Regions from separate parts of the Paenibacillus sp. Negev47 genome, predicted to be linked through region 1. Evidence: a T-box and tRNA genes for the amino acid it is inferred to sense, from the RefSeq annotation. Region 1 holds a T-box; the other holds one or more tRNA genes.
The links. The T-box of region 1 lies ahead of ileS (isoleucine--tRNA ligase). A T-box ahead of a tRNA ligase gene usually reads a tRNA of that ligase, here a tRNA-Ile.
Positions count from the first base shown of each region.

Region 2: it encodes a tRNA-Ile, which carries the amino acid that the T-box ahead of ileS (isoleucine--tRNA ligase) is inferred to sense. The anticodon was not compared.

Region 1 is NZ_CM177754.1:1,864,125-1,870,999, forward strand. It holds gene pgeF (peptidoglycan editing factor PgeF) at 1-121, shown strand, start outside; gene AC4G47_RS08550 (YggS family pyridoxal phosphate-dependent enzyme) at 128-829, shown strand; gene AC4G47_RS08555 (cell division protein SepF) at 820-1,287, shown strand; gene AC4G47_RS08560 (YggT family protein) at 1,295-1,561, shown strand; gene AC4G47_RS08565 (YlmH family RNA-binding protein) at 1,582-2,364, shown strand; gene AC4G47_RS08570 (DivIVA domain-containing protein) at 2,603-3,112, shown strand; T-box leader at 3,170-3,462, shown strand; gene ileS (isoleucine--tRNA ligase) at 3,890-6,875, shown strand, end outside.
Region 2 is NZ_CM177754.1:140,627-147,501, forward strand. It holds gene AC4G47_RS00670 (pro-sigmaK processing inhibitor BofA family protein) at 1-180, shown strand, start outside; rRNA gene AC4G47_RS00675 (16S ribosomal RNA) at 528-2,080, shown strand; rRNA gene rrf (5S ribosomal RNA) at 2,237-2,353, shown strand; tRNA gene AC4G47_RS00685 (tRNA-Ile) at 2,390-2,466, shown strand; tRNA gene AC4G47_RS00690 (tRNA-Ala) at 2,489-2,564, shown strand; rRNA gene AC4G47_RS00695 (23S ribosomal RNA) at 2,771-5,698, shown strand; tRNA gene AC4G47_RS00700 (tRNA-Ser) at 5,781-5,872, shown strand; tRNA gene AC4G47_RS00705 (tRNA-Met) at 5,916-5,992, shown strand; tRNA gene AC4G47_RS00710 (tRNA-Val) at 6,002-6,077, shown strand; tRNA gene AC4G47_RS00715 (tRNA-Thr) at 6,083-6,158, shown strand; tRNA gene AC4G47_RS00720 (tRNA-Asp) at 6,168-6,245, shown strand; tRNA gene AC4G47_RS00725 (tRNA-Phe) at 6,267-6,339, shown strand; tRNA gene AC4G47_RS00730 (tRNA-Tyr) at 6,352-6,437, shown strand; tRNA gene AC4G47_RS00735 (tRNA-Lys) at 6,445-6,517, shown strand; gene AC4G47_RS00740 (PucR family transcriptional regulator) at 6,661-6,875, shown strand, end outside.

The DNA of each region.
Region 1 (6,875 bases):
GGATCATATCGAATGTACAACATGGTGTACAAGTTGTCATCCCGAACTATTTTTCTCCTATCGGAAGGAAAATGGTGTTACAGGGCGGATGGCGAGCTGGATTGGGCTGGAAGAGAGGTGACCCTCTGTGTCATTGGAGGAGCGTATACAACAGGTAAACCAGAAGATCGAGGATGCATGTCGGCGCAGTAACCGTCAACGTGATGATGTGAATGTGATTGCGGTCACGAAGTACGTCTCACTTGAAACAACGGGATCGGTGCTGGATCATGGTCTTGAGCATATTGGAGAAAATCGGTGGCAGGATGCACAGGCCAAAAGGGAAGCTTTTGGTCAGCAGGGGACTTGGCACTTTATCGGCCATTTGCAGACGAACAAGGTGAAAGACGTGATTGGCAAGTTTCGTTACATACATTCACTGGATCGTTTGTCATTGGCGAAGGAGTTGGATAAGAAAGCAGCTTCACTTGGCATCCAAGTGGAAACGTTTTTGCAGGTGAATATTTCGGGTGAAGAGAGCAAGTATGGCTTACAGCCAGAACAGGCAAGTTCATTTTTGCGTGATATTCGTTCGTTCAACAATCTCAAGGTTGTCGGCCTGATGACCATGGCACCTCATGAGGAAAATCCGGAACTGACGCGTCCCGTATTTCGTGGATTACGTGAGCTGAGAGATCAATTGAATGGACAAGCCCTCACAGCAGAGCCATTGACCGAGCTGTCGATGGGGATGTCCAATGATTTTGAAGTGGCCATTGAAGAAGGGGCAACCTGGGTACGGCTAGGATCGATTCTTGTAGGAAAAGAGGAGGGTTCACGATGGGCGTAATGAATAAATTTATGAATTTCCTCGGACTTCAGGAAGAGGAAGAGATTGTGGAACGTGAACGGATGGCTGCACAGGAGGAAAATGAACCTGAACAGCAGGAAGCTGAAACCTCCAGTCTCGATAAACGTAGAAACCAAAGGGGGAATAATGTGGTGAGCATTCATTCCCAGAAAAATGTTAAAGTTGTCCTGTATGAACCTCGTTCTTATGACGAGGCTCAGGAAATTGCCGACCATCTGCGTTCGCATCGTACCGTTGTGGTGAACTTGCAACGTATTCGCCAGGACCAAGCGCTGCGCGTTATTGATTTTTTGAGTGGCACGGTATATGCATTGGGTGGCGGTATTTCCAAAATCGGCGGAAACATTTTTCTCTGTACGCCAGATACGGTTGAAATTCAGGGCTCAATTACGGAAATACTGGCTGACAGCGAGCAAGATTATAACAGAATGAGGTGAGCCACTTTTGTATCAGATTGAAAGCGTGTTGTACACGTTATACCAGATTTACTTTTACATGGTCATTGTCTACATATTGATGTCTTGGCTTCCCAATGCGCGGGAAAGCTTCATCGGTGAATGGTTGGGCAAATTAGTAGAGCCATATCTAAGACCTTTCCGTCGATTTATACCACCTTTGTTCGGTGTGCTGGATATTTCCCCGATTGTGGCGTTAATCGTTCTCCAACTCGCGCTTAACGGGTTGATCTCCATTCTCCGATACTTTATATAATGTTGGGTAGGGTGACATAGATGAGCGGTGAAATTTACGAACATTTTAGCCATGATGAGCGGGATTTCGTAGATAAAGCTTCGGACTGGGTTGAGCGGGCAGGCAAGTATCATGACATGAAGCTAACTGACTTTCTTGACCCAAGACAGGTTTTTATTTTACAAACTCTTGCCAATCGTCGCAATGACGTTCAGATTCGTCTGGATGGTGGTTACGAGGCTGCTGAGCGCAAGCGTGCGCTGGTAGCACCGGATTACATGTATCTGGATGATGAGGATATGGGGATGCAGGTGCTCAGTATCACGTCTGATGATCAGAAAATCTCGGAGCTGGAGCATGGGGACTATATGGGTTCCCTGCTCGGGCTTGGGATGAAACGTGGAAAGATCGGAGATATCCAAGTGCTGGAGGACGGTTGCCATACAGTGGTGGCGGCGGAAACCGGCGCTTTTTTATCGCTTCAACTGAATCAGGTGCATCGGTTACATGTGTTCACAGAGTTACTTCCGTTGGATCAGATGCGATGGTCAGAGAACAAACTGGAGACGATGGATATTACGGTCGCTTCTCTTCGTTTGGATGGAATCTGTGCAGATGTGTATCGGCTTAGTCGTAGTAAGGTGCTGGTGCCAATCAAAGCCGGTCGCTGTCGTGTGAACTGGAAGGTTGAGGAAGACCCCTCCAAATCGTTAAAAGCAGGAGATGTCGTATCCATTCAGGGATTTGGCCGATTCAAGGTTATTGAACAGGACGGGATGACAAAAAAAGGACGCTGTCGAGTGAAAATCGGCAAATTTGCCTGAGACTGTTGCAGGAAAATTGGCTTTCTTGTCGAAATGTTTAACGTAAAGGTGTAAAAAATACGCGGTGTTTCCGATATACATTAAGTCAAAGGTTTAAATGAACGTCTGAGGATGCAATTCGGATCCTGCATTCCGTATAAGTTGATGAGTTAGGCATCAACGATACGGCCCCTTGGGTGGAACCCATATGCTGCAACCTTCTCTGAACGGGAAGGAACTTTTACAGGAGGTGGACAGCATGCCATTAACGCCGCTGGACATACACAACAAGGAATTTTCCCGACGTTTGCGCGGGTATGACGAGGATGAAGTCAATGAATTCCTGGATCAAGTCATCAAAGATTACGAAGGCGTCATTCGCGAGAACAAAGAGCTGAGCAATCAGTTGCTGTCCGTTCAGGAGAAACTGGATCATTTTTCCACGATTGAAGAAACGCTCAGCAAAACGATCATCATTGCGCAGGAAGCTGCTGATGATGTGAAGGGGAATGCCAAGAAAGAAGCGCAGTTGATCGTGAAGGAAGCAGAGAAAAATGCAGACCGGATCGTGAACGAATCACTGGGTAAATCGCGTAAAATTGCTTTGGAAGTGGAAGAACTGAAAAAGCAGGCATCGATTTACCGTGCACGTTTCCGCACGCTTGTTGAAGCGCAGCTTGAACTGTTGACTCAGGATGGTTGGGAAGTGCTGGAGAGCCGGGAGCAGGAAGTGCGTGACCGTGAGCGGGAGATGAAAGAAATTTATTAGTCTGTCGCCTGGTTGACTTTTGTCTGCAAAGAGGCTATAACTATATTCATAATGAATAGTGATTCCATGACGGGTTCAGTACGTTATGATCTCATCCCTCAGAGAGTTGGTGGTTGGTGCAAACCAATGGATGAGTTATAGCCGAATATCTCCCCGGAGAAGTGACGCTGAAGCGGTGTACTTGAGTGCCGTGTGTAAGCCGAACCGTAAGCCGTACGTTATAACGGCACCCTGCGGTAGTATAGCGGGGCATAAGCGCTGTTGATGACAGAGCATACCCAGGCTTGCTTGGATGTGGTTTGTGATGAACAGAATTAGGGTGGTAACGCGAGTAAAGTCTCGTCCCTTTCCAGGGATGGGGCTTTTTTTGTGTCCAAAAAAGGGCGAACGCCCATGAGGCCCGAAGGGACCTCAAGGAGAGAGCCACCCGCCGGGGGAGCGAAGCACCCGGCAATCGGGTTTCGCCAAGGCGAACGCCCATGAGGCCCGAAGGGACCTCAAGGAGAGAGCCGCCCGCCGTGGGAGCGAAGCGCCCGGCAACACCGGCCTCGCAGTAAGGCCATGCGGCGTTCCCGGAGGGAACAGCCGCAGAATGGCCGCCACCACGCACATAAACCCTCGCCCATAAGCGCCACCGTTCCCCAAACGACAACCTATCCCGGGTGTCCAGAGGGCGGAGCGCCTATGGGGTCCCCCTTGGCAAGGGGGATTTAGGGGGATTGAAACGCTTTTTGTGGACGGTCCACAATCTAACTAAAGAAAGGGAAGTTGATCATCATGCAACGAGTTGACGTCAAAGAGAAGGCACGTGCCAGAGAATTACGCGTGTTAGATAAATGGAAAACGGAAAATACATTCAAAAGATCCATCGAAAACCGGGAGGGTAAGCCAAACTTCGTATTTTATGAAGGGCCGCCTACAGCGAACGGCAAACCGCATATCGGTCACGTACTGGGACGCGTAATCAAGGATTTCGTGGGACGGTATAACACGATGAAGGGTTACCGCGTCGTTCGTAAAGCGGGCTGGGATACACATGGTCTGCCTGTAGAACTGGGTGTACAGAAGAAGCTCGGCATCTCTCACAAGTGGGAAATCGAAGATTACGGCGTGGAGAAATTCATTAACGAATGTAAAGCGAGCGTATTTGAATACGAGCAACAATGGCGTGATCTGACAGAAGGTATTGGTTATTGGACGGATATGGATAACCCGTATATCACCCTGGATAACAACTACATCGAGAGTGTATGGAACATCCTGGCGACGATCCACGAGAAAGGGCTGCTGTATCGTGGTCACCGTGTGAGCCCGTATTGTCCATCTTGTCAGACGACACTGAGTTCCCATGAAGTTGCACAAGGGTACAAAGACGTCAAAGACTTGAGCGCTACAGCCAAATTCAAGCTGAATGACAGTGGAGAATTCGTACTCGCCTGGACGACGACGCCTTGGACACTCCCTTCACACGTAGCACTTGCCGTGAATCCGGATATGGACTACTCCCGTGTTCGCCAAGAGGATGAAGTGTACATCATGGCTACCAATCTGGTTGAGAAAGTGATGAAAGATACCAAAGGTGAGTATGAAATCATTGGTGCACTGAAAGGTGCCGATCTGGTTGGCAAAACGTATGATCCTCCGTTCAACTACGTACAGGCTGAGAAAGCCAACATCATTCTGGGCGCAGGTTTTGTAACGGATGCAAGTGGTACGGGTATCGTACACATGGCTCCTGCCCATGGTGAAGATGACTATCGAGTGTGCCGTGAGAATGGCATCAGTTTCGTCAACATGGTGGACCTGGAAGGCAAATTTGTCGCTGAGGTTACTGACTTTGCCGGACGTTTCGTGAAGGATTGTGATATTGATATCGTGAGATATCTGTCCGAGAAGGGACGTTTGTTCAGCAAAGAAAAATATGAGCACAGCTATCCATTCTGCTGGCGTTGTGATACACCGCTTCTGTACTATGCGATGGACAGCTGGTTTATCCAAACGACAGCCATCAAGGACCAACTGATTGCCAACAACAGTGAAGTGGACTGGTACCCGGGTCATGTTCGTGAAGGTCGTTTCGGGAAGTTTCTTGAAGATCTGGTGGATTGGAACATCAGCCGTGACCGTTATTGGGGAACACCGCTGAACATCTGGGTGTGTGAAGAGACTGGCGAACAATTTGCTCCACACAGCATTGCTGAATTGCGTGCTCGTGCGGTAGGCGATGTGCCTGAGAATCTTGAATTGCATAAACCATATGTGGATGACGTTAAAGTCATGAGCTCTTGTGGCAAATATGAAATGAAACGTACGCCGGAAGTGATCGATGTCTGGTTCGACAGCGGATCTATGCCGTTTGCTCAGCAGCACTATCCATTTGAAAATAAAGAAGTGTTCGAACAGCAGTATCCTGCTGATATGATCTGTGAAGGAATTGACCAGACACGCGGCTGGTTCTACAGCTTGCTGGCAGTTTCTACCCTTTTGACAGGCAAAGCGCCGTACAAAGCGGTTATGGCTACAGGTCACGTCCTCGACGAGAATGGACAGAAGATGTCCAAATCCAAAGGTAACGTCATCGATCCTTGGGAAGTGATTGAAGAATATGGTACAGATGCATTCCGCTGGGCTTTGTTATCTGACAGTGCACCGTGGAACAGCAAACGTTTCTCCAAAGGCATCGTAGGCGAAGCGAAATCCAAAATGGTGGATACACTGGTCAACACCCATGCATTCCTGACGCTTTACGCGACCATTGATGGATTTGATCCACAGGCGCATCCGTTCCAACTGTCCGCTCACAAGCTGGATCGCTGGATTCTGTCGAGACTGAACAGCCTGATCCTGGTTGTAGAAAAAGCGCTGTTGGTTAACGACTATCTGAACTCTTCCAAAGCGATTGAAGCGTTTGTTGATGAGTTGAGTAATTGGTATATCCGTCGTTCCCGTGATCGGTTCTGGGGAAGTGGCCTGACAGAGGATAAATTGGACGCTTACCGTACATTGACTGAGGTACTGGTGACTACAGCGAAGTTGGTTGCTCCGTTCACGCCGATGCTGGCAGAAGACATCTATCTGAACCTTGCAACAGGTGAGAGTGTGCACATGGAAGACTATCCAGTAGCCAATGAAGCGCTGATTGATTCAGGATTGGAACAGGATATGGAGACGGCCCGCCGTGTGGTTGAACTTGCCCGTAACGTTCGTAACGAAACAGGTATCAAGACACGTCAGCCGCTGTCCGAATTGATTGTTTCCCTGGATAAAGGCTTTGATTTGGCAAGTTATGAAGAGATCATCAAGGAAGAGATCAATGTGAAAGGAATCCGTACGGAGCATAATGATGCGGAATTCGTTGACTTTACATTGAAGCTGAACCTGAAGGTCGCAGGTAAAAAATACGGAAAAAACGTAGGTTTCCTGCAAAACTTCTTCAAGGGAATGTCTGCAGATGAAACACGTAAAGTGGTTTCGGAAGGTGTGCTGAACATCGTTTCTCCAGAAGGTGAAGAGCTGCAAGTGACGAACGAAGAATTGTTGGTCGATAAACAGGCCAAATCAGGCTTTGCCTCAGCATCTGGTTACGGTCTGACGGTTGCGCTCAATACCGAAATCACGACAGCATTGGAACAAGAAGGTTGGGTCCGTGAAGTGGTTCGTGCCGTGCAAGATACCCGGAAACGACTGGATCTGCCGATTGAGAAAAGAGTACGTTTGACGCTGGATGTGGATGCAGCGCTTCAAGAAGCTATTCAGGCGTTTG
Region 2 (6,875 bases), 1.7 Mb from region 1:
TTCACGTCTTTCGGAATTCATCTGGTGCTGGCTGCAGTAGGGATATACATCGTGAATTATTCCGGCTGGATTACAGGTGTCTACATCCCGCTGAACCCTGCAACGATAGGGACTGTAACTGTTTTGGGATTGCCAGGTGTGGGCCTGTTATTGGGGCTGAAAATTTCTTTGTTCGGATAGTTGACTCCTAGGATATTTATATGGTACATTATATCTCGTTGCTTTGCTTGCTTGGTTACATGCTTTTGATGAAATGAAGAAGTTCATTACGAACTTCGAAAAAGAATTTCAAAAAAACACTTGACCAAAACAAACGAAGTGTGATATATTATAAAAGTCGCCGCTGAGAGAAAATGGTGACAAAAAACAAGTTTGATCTTTGAAAACTGAACAACGAGTGAGTAAACATTCTGCTTGCAGGATGAACGCGAAAGTTTGAAACAAGCCGTGGCTTGGATCAACTGGAGCACAAATGAGATTTTTAATCTCGTCAGATTCAAAATGAGCTTATCGCTCTTTTCAATACTTTATTGGAGAGTTTGATCCTGGCTCAGGACGAACGCTGGCGGCATGCCTAATACATGCAAGTCGAGCGGACTTGAAGAGAAGCTTGCTTCTCTGATGGTTAGCGGCGGACGGGTGAGTAACACGTAGGCAACCTGCCCTCAAGTTTGGGACAACTACCGGAAACGGTAGCTAATACCGAATAGTTGTTTTCTTCGCCTGAAGGAAACTGGAAAGACGGAGCAATCTGTCACTTGAGGATGGGCCTGCGGCGCATTAGCTAGTTGGTGAGGTAACGGCTCACCAAGGCGACGATGCGTAGCCGACCTGAGAGGGTGATCGGCCACACTGGGACTGAGACACGGCCCAGACTCCTACGGGAGGCAGCAGTAGGGAATCTTCCGCAATGGGCGAAAGCCTGACGGAGCAATGCCGCGTGAGTGATGAAGGTTTTCGGATCGTAAAGCTCTGTTGCCAGGGAAGAACGCTTGGGAGAGTAACTGCTCTCAAGGTGACGGTACCTGAGAAGAAAGCCCCGGCTAACTACGTGCCAGCAGCCGCGGTAATACGTAGGGGGCAAGCGTTGTCCGGAATTATTGGGCGTAAAGCGCGCGCAGGCGGTCATTTAAGTCTGGTGTTTAATCCCGGGGCTCAACCCCGGATCGCACTGGAAACTGGGTGACTTGAGTGCAGAAGAGGAGAGTGGAATTCCACGTGTAGCGGTGAAATGCGTAGATATGTGGAGGAACACCAGTGGCGAAGGCGACTCTCTGGGCTGTAACTGACGCTGAGGCGCGAAAGCGTGGGGAGCAAACAGGATTAGATACCCTGGTAGTCCACGCCGTAAACGATGAGTGCTAGGTGTTAGGGGTTTCGATACCCTTGGTGCCGAAGTTAACACATTAAGCACTCCGCCTGGGGAGTACGGTCGCAAGACTGAAACTCAAAGGAATTGACGGGGACCCGCACAAGCAGTGGAGTATGTGGTTTAATTCGAAGCAACGCGAAGAACCTTACCAGGTCTTGACATCCCTCTGACCGGTACAGAGATGTATCTTTCCTTCGGGACAGAGGAGACAGGTGGTGCATGGTTGTCGTCAGCTCGTGTCGTGAGATGTTGGGTTAAGTCCCGCAACGAGCGCAACCCTTATATTTAGTTGCCAGCACTTCGGGTGGGCACTCTAGATAGACTGCCGGTGACAAACCGGAGGAAGGTGGGGATGACGTCAAATCATCATGCCCCTTATGACCTGGGCTACACACGTACTACAATGGCCGGTACAACGGGCTGCGAAATCGCGAGATGGAGCCAATCCCAACAAAGCCGGTCTCAGTTCGGATTGCAGGCTGCAACTCGCCTGCATGAAGTCGGAATTGCTAGTAATCGCGGATCAGCATGCCGCGGTGAATACGTTCCCGGGTCTTGTACACACCGCCCGTCACACCACGAGAGTTTATAACACCCGAAGTCGGTGGGGTAACCGCAAGGAGCCAGCCGCCGAAGGTGGGATAGATGATTGGGGTGAAGTCGTAACAAGGTAGCCGTATCGGAAGGTGCGGCTGGATCACCTCCTTTCTATGGAGAATCGTTTCCTGTAACGGAAACATTCAAATAAGCAGGTTCTTAGAACCTGCGACCGCAATTCATTTTGGTCCTTCACCTTGGTGTGGATGAAATGAAGAGCAAAACACTCACTCGTTGCTCAGTTTTGAGAGTTCAAACTCTCAAACGTTTGGTGGCGATAGCGAAGGGGTTCCACACGTTCCCATCCCGAACACGACCGTTAAGCCCTTCAGCGTCAATGGTACTTGGACCGCAGGGTCCTGGGAGAGTAGAACGCCGCCAAGCGTAACCCATTTTGGGTTCAAATAGTATATATAATGTGGGCCCTTAGCTCAGTTGGTTAGAGCGCACCTCTGATAAGGGTGAGGCCGGTGGTTCGAGTCCACCAGGGCCCACCATCTACACCTTTTAACTTCATATGGGGCCATAGCTCAGCTGGGAGAGCGCCTGCCTTGCAAGCAGGAGGTCAGCGGTTCGATCCCGCTTGGCTCCACCAAAAATGTTTTACCAGTTTGTTCTTTGAAAACTAGATATCGAAACGAAACAAACGCGAATTAGAACATTCCTTTTTAGCTGAACTTGTGCAAACAAGTTTCAATAAAAACGGTAGTTAATTGCTTTTGCGATGGTATTGAATGGGAGTGACTTTTGGCTTTGCGCAAGCAAAACAAGGGAAGCGAGCAGTCAAAACCGGAGCAATATGGTTAAGCTACTAAGAGCACACGGAGGATGCCTAGGCGCTAGGAGCCGATGAAGGACGTGGCGAACAACGAAACTGCCTCGGGGAGCTGTAAGCAAGCTTTGATCCGGGGGTGTCCGAATGGGGAAACCCAGCTGGGGTAATTTCCAGTTACTCACAACTGAATACATAGGTTGTGTAGAGGCATACCAGGGGAACTGAAACATCTAAGTACCCTGAGGAAGAGAAAACAATAGTGATTCCGTCAGTAGCGGCGAGCGAACGCGGAGAAGCCCAAACCAGAGAGCTTGCTCTTTGGGGTTGTGGGACGTCTCACATGGAGTTACAAAGGAACCGGTTAAGCGAAGAGGTCTGGAAAGGCCCGCCAAAGAAGGTAAAAGCCCTGTAATTGAAAGTTGGTTCCCTCCGAGACGGATCCCGAGTAGTGCGGGGCACGTGAAACCCCGTATGAATCCGGCAGGACCATCTGCCAAGGCTAAATACTTCCTAGCGACCGATAGTGAAGCAGTACCGTGAGGGAAAGGTGAAAAGCACCCCGGAAGGGGAGTGAAATAGAACCTGAAACCGTGTGCTTACAAAAAGTCAGAGCCCGTTTTAGGGGTGATGGCGTGCCTTTTGTAGAATGAACCGGCGAGTTACGTTCCCGTGCAAGGTTAAGGTGAAGAGCCGGAGCCGCAGCGAAAGCGAGTCTGAATAGGGCGACATAGTACGTGGACGTAGACCCGAAACCGGGTGATCTACCCCTGTCCAGGGTGAAGGTGCGGTAACACGCACTGGAGGCCCGAACCCACGCATGTTGAAAAATGCGGGGATGAGGTGGGGGTAGCGGAGAAATTCCAATCGAACTCGGAGATAGCTGGTTCTCCCCGAAATAGCTTTAGGGCTAGCCTCGGAAAACAGAGTCGTGGAGGTAGAGCACTGATTGGGTGCGGGGCCCGCAAGGGTTACCAAGCTCAGTCAAACTCCGAATGCCATAGACTTACTTCCGGGAGTCAGACAGTGAGTGCTAAGATCCATTGTCAAAAGGGAAACAGCCCAGACCATCAGCTAAGGTCCCCAAGTGTGTGTTAAGTGGGAAAGGATGTGGAGTTGCACAGACAACCAGGATGTTGGCTTAGAAGCAGCCATCATTTAAAGAGTGCGTAATAGCTCACTGGTCGAGTGACTCTGCGCCGAAAATGTAACGGGGCTAAACACACCACCGAAGCTATGGCTTGATACGATGTATCAGGGGTAGGGGAGCGTTGTATAAGGGTTGAAGGTGTACCGTAAGGAGCGCTGGACATTATACAAGTGAGAATGCCGGTATGAGTAACGAAAAGATCAGTGAGAATCTGATCCGCCGAAAGCCTAAGGGTTCCTGAGGAAGGCTCGTCCGCTCAGGGTAAGTCGGGACCTAAGGCGAGGCCGAAAGGCGTAGTCGAAGGACAACAGGTCGAAATTCCTGTACCACCGTAAGCCGTTATGAGCAATGGGGGGACGCAGTAGGGTAGTGACGCGGACTGATGGATGTCCGTCTAAGCAGTAAGGCTGATGTGTAGGCAAATCCGCACATCGTAAGGCTGAGCTGTGATGGGGAGTGAAAATTACAGTAGCGAAGGTCATGATCTCACACTGCCAAGAAAAGCCTCTAGCCAGGTGATGGTGCCCGTACCGCAAACCGACACAGGTAGGCGAGAAGAGTATTCTAAGGCGCGCGGAAGAACTCTCGTTAAGGAACTCGGCAAAATGACCCCGTAACTTCGGGAGAAGGGGTGCCCCGGTAGTGTGAATAGCACGAGGGGGCCGCAGTGAAAAGGCCCAAGCGACTGTTTAGCAAAAACACAGGTCTGTGCGAAGCCGTAAGGCGAAGTATACGGGCTGACGCCTGCCCGGTGCTGGAAGGTTAAGGGGAGTGGTTAGGGAGTAATCCCGAAGCTGTGAACCGAAGCCCCAGTAAACGGCGGCCGTAACTATAACGGTCCTAAGGTAGCGAAATTCCTTGTCAGGTAAATTCTGACCCGCACGAATGGCGTAACGACTTGGGCGCTGTCTCAACGAGAGATCCGGTGAAATTTTAATACCTGTGAAGATGCAGGTTACCCGCGACAAGACGGAAAGACCCCATGGAGCTTTACTGCAGCTTGATATTGAATTTGGGTACGATCTGTACAGGATAGGTGGGAGCCTTTGAAGCGTGAGCGCCAGCTTGCGTGGAGGCAACGTTGGGATACCACCCTGATCGTATCTAGGTTCTAACCTGGTACCGTAATCCGGTGCGGGGACAGTGTCAGGTGGGCAGTTTGACTGGGGCGGTCGCCTCCTAAAGAGTAACGGAGGCGCCCAAAGGTTCCCTCAGAATGGTTGGAAATCATTCGAAGAGTGCAAAGGCATAAGGGAGCTTGACTGCGAGACCTACAAGTCGAGCAGGGACGAAAGTCGGGCTTAGTGATCCGGTGGTACCGCATGGAAGGGCCATCGCTCAACGGATAAAAGCTACCCTGGGGATAACAGGCTTATCTCCCCCAAGAGTCCACATCGACGGGGAGGTTTGGCACCTCGATGTCGGCTCATCGCATCCTGGGGCTGAAGTAGGTCCCAAGGGTTGGGCTGTTCGCCCATTAAAGCGGTACGCGAGCTGGGTTCAGAACGTCGTGAGACAGTTCGGTCCCTATCTGTCGTGGGCGTAGGAAATTTGAGAGGAGCTGTCCTTAGTACGAGAGGACCGGGATGGACGTACCGCTGGTGTACCAGTTGTTCCGCCAGGAGCACCGCTGGGTAGCTATGTACGGAAGGGATAAACGCTGAAAGCATCTAAGCGTGAAGCCCCCCTCAAGATGAGATTTCCCAGTATGTAAGACCCCTTGAAGACGACGAGGTAGATAGGCTGGGGGTGGAAGTGCAGCAATGCATGGAGCTGACCAGTACTAATCGGTCGAGGGCTTATCCAATAGCAAGTTTTTAAATCGCATGTTTCGTTTCGAATCTAGTTTTCAGGGAGCAATCCTTGAATGATGTTGAAGATTGTTATTTGGAGAGATACCCAAGTGGCTATAAGGGGACCCTCTGCTAAGGGGTTAGACTGCGTAAGCGGTGCGAGGGTTCGAATCCCTCTCTCTCCGCCATCTTTACCTTAAGATGGACAAGCAATCAAGACACAATTAATATGGCGGTGTAGCTCAGCTGGCTAGAGCGTACGGTTCATACCCGTAAGGTCGGGGGTTCGATCCCCTCCGCCGCTACCATATTACCCAGGAGGCTTAGCTCAGCTGGGAGAGCATCTGCCTTACAAGCAGAGGGTCGGGGGTTCGATCCCCTCAGCCTCCACCATATACGCCGGTGTAGCTCAACTGGTAGAGCAACTGACTTGTAATCAGTAGGTTGGGGGTTCAAGTCCTCTCGCCGGCACCATTAATGCCTGGAACCGTGGTGTAGTTGGCCTAACATGCCTGCCTGTCACGCAGGAGATCGCGGGTTCGAATCCCGTCGGTTCCGCCATTAATCCTAAAAATTAAATATGGCTCGGTAGCTCAGTCGGTAGAGCAGAGGACTGAAAATCCTCGTGTCGGCGGTTCGATTCCGTCCCGAGCCACCTTTAATCCTTGGAGGATTAGCGAAGTGGCCAAACGCATCAGACTGTAAATCTGCTCCCGTACGGGTTCGGTGGTTCGAATCCATCATCCTCCACCAGTTTTATGAGTCATTAGCTCAGTTGGTAGAGCACCTGACTTTTAATCAGGGTGTCGAAGGTTCGAGCCCTTCATGACTCATCTTTTAGAAAAGAGTGATTAATCATTAATTTGATTAGTCACTCTTTTTTGTTATGTAATTTTAGCTGAATATGGATATTTATTAATGCTGTGCAAGATATGATAAAATAGTAGAAAATAAGCAGAGTGGTGGCGTTCATTATATGAAGCTCATACCTGATCTAAAACAACAAATTGAAGTCATTATAGGTACAACTTTGGATGAATACGAAATCACAATACAAGAATGGATGCAATCTGTGGAGAATTTGGTTTCTCTTCATGGACAATCGGAGAACTTTGGTGATGAAGGTGAGAGTCAGGAGCTGCCTGATCAATCTAGATCTCAAGGTTCATTATCCAATGTGATCAGTCTGAA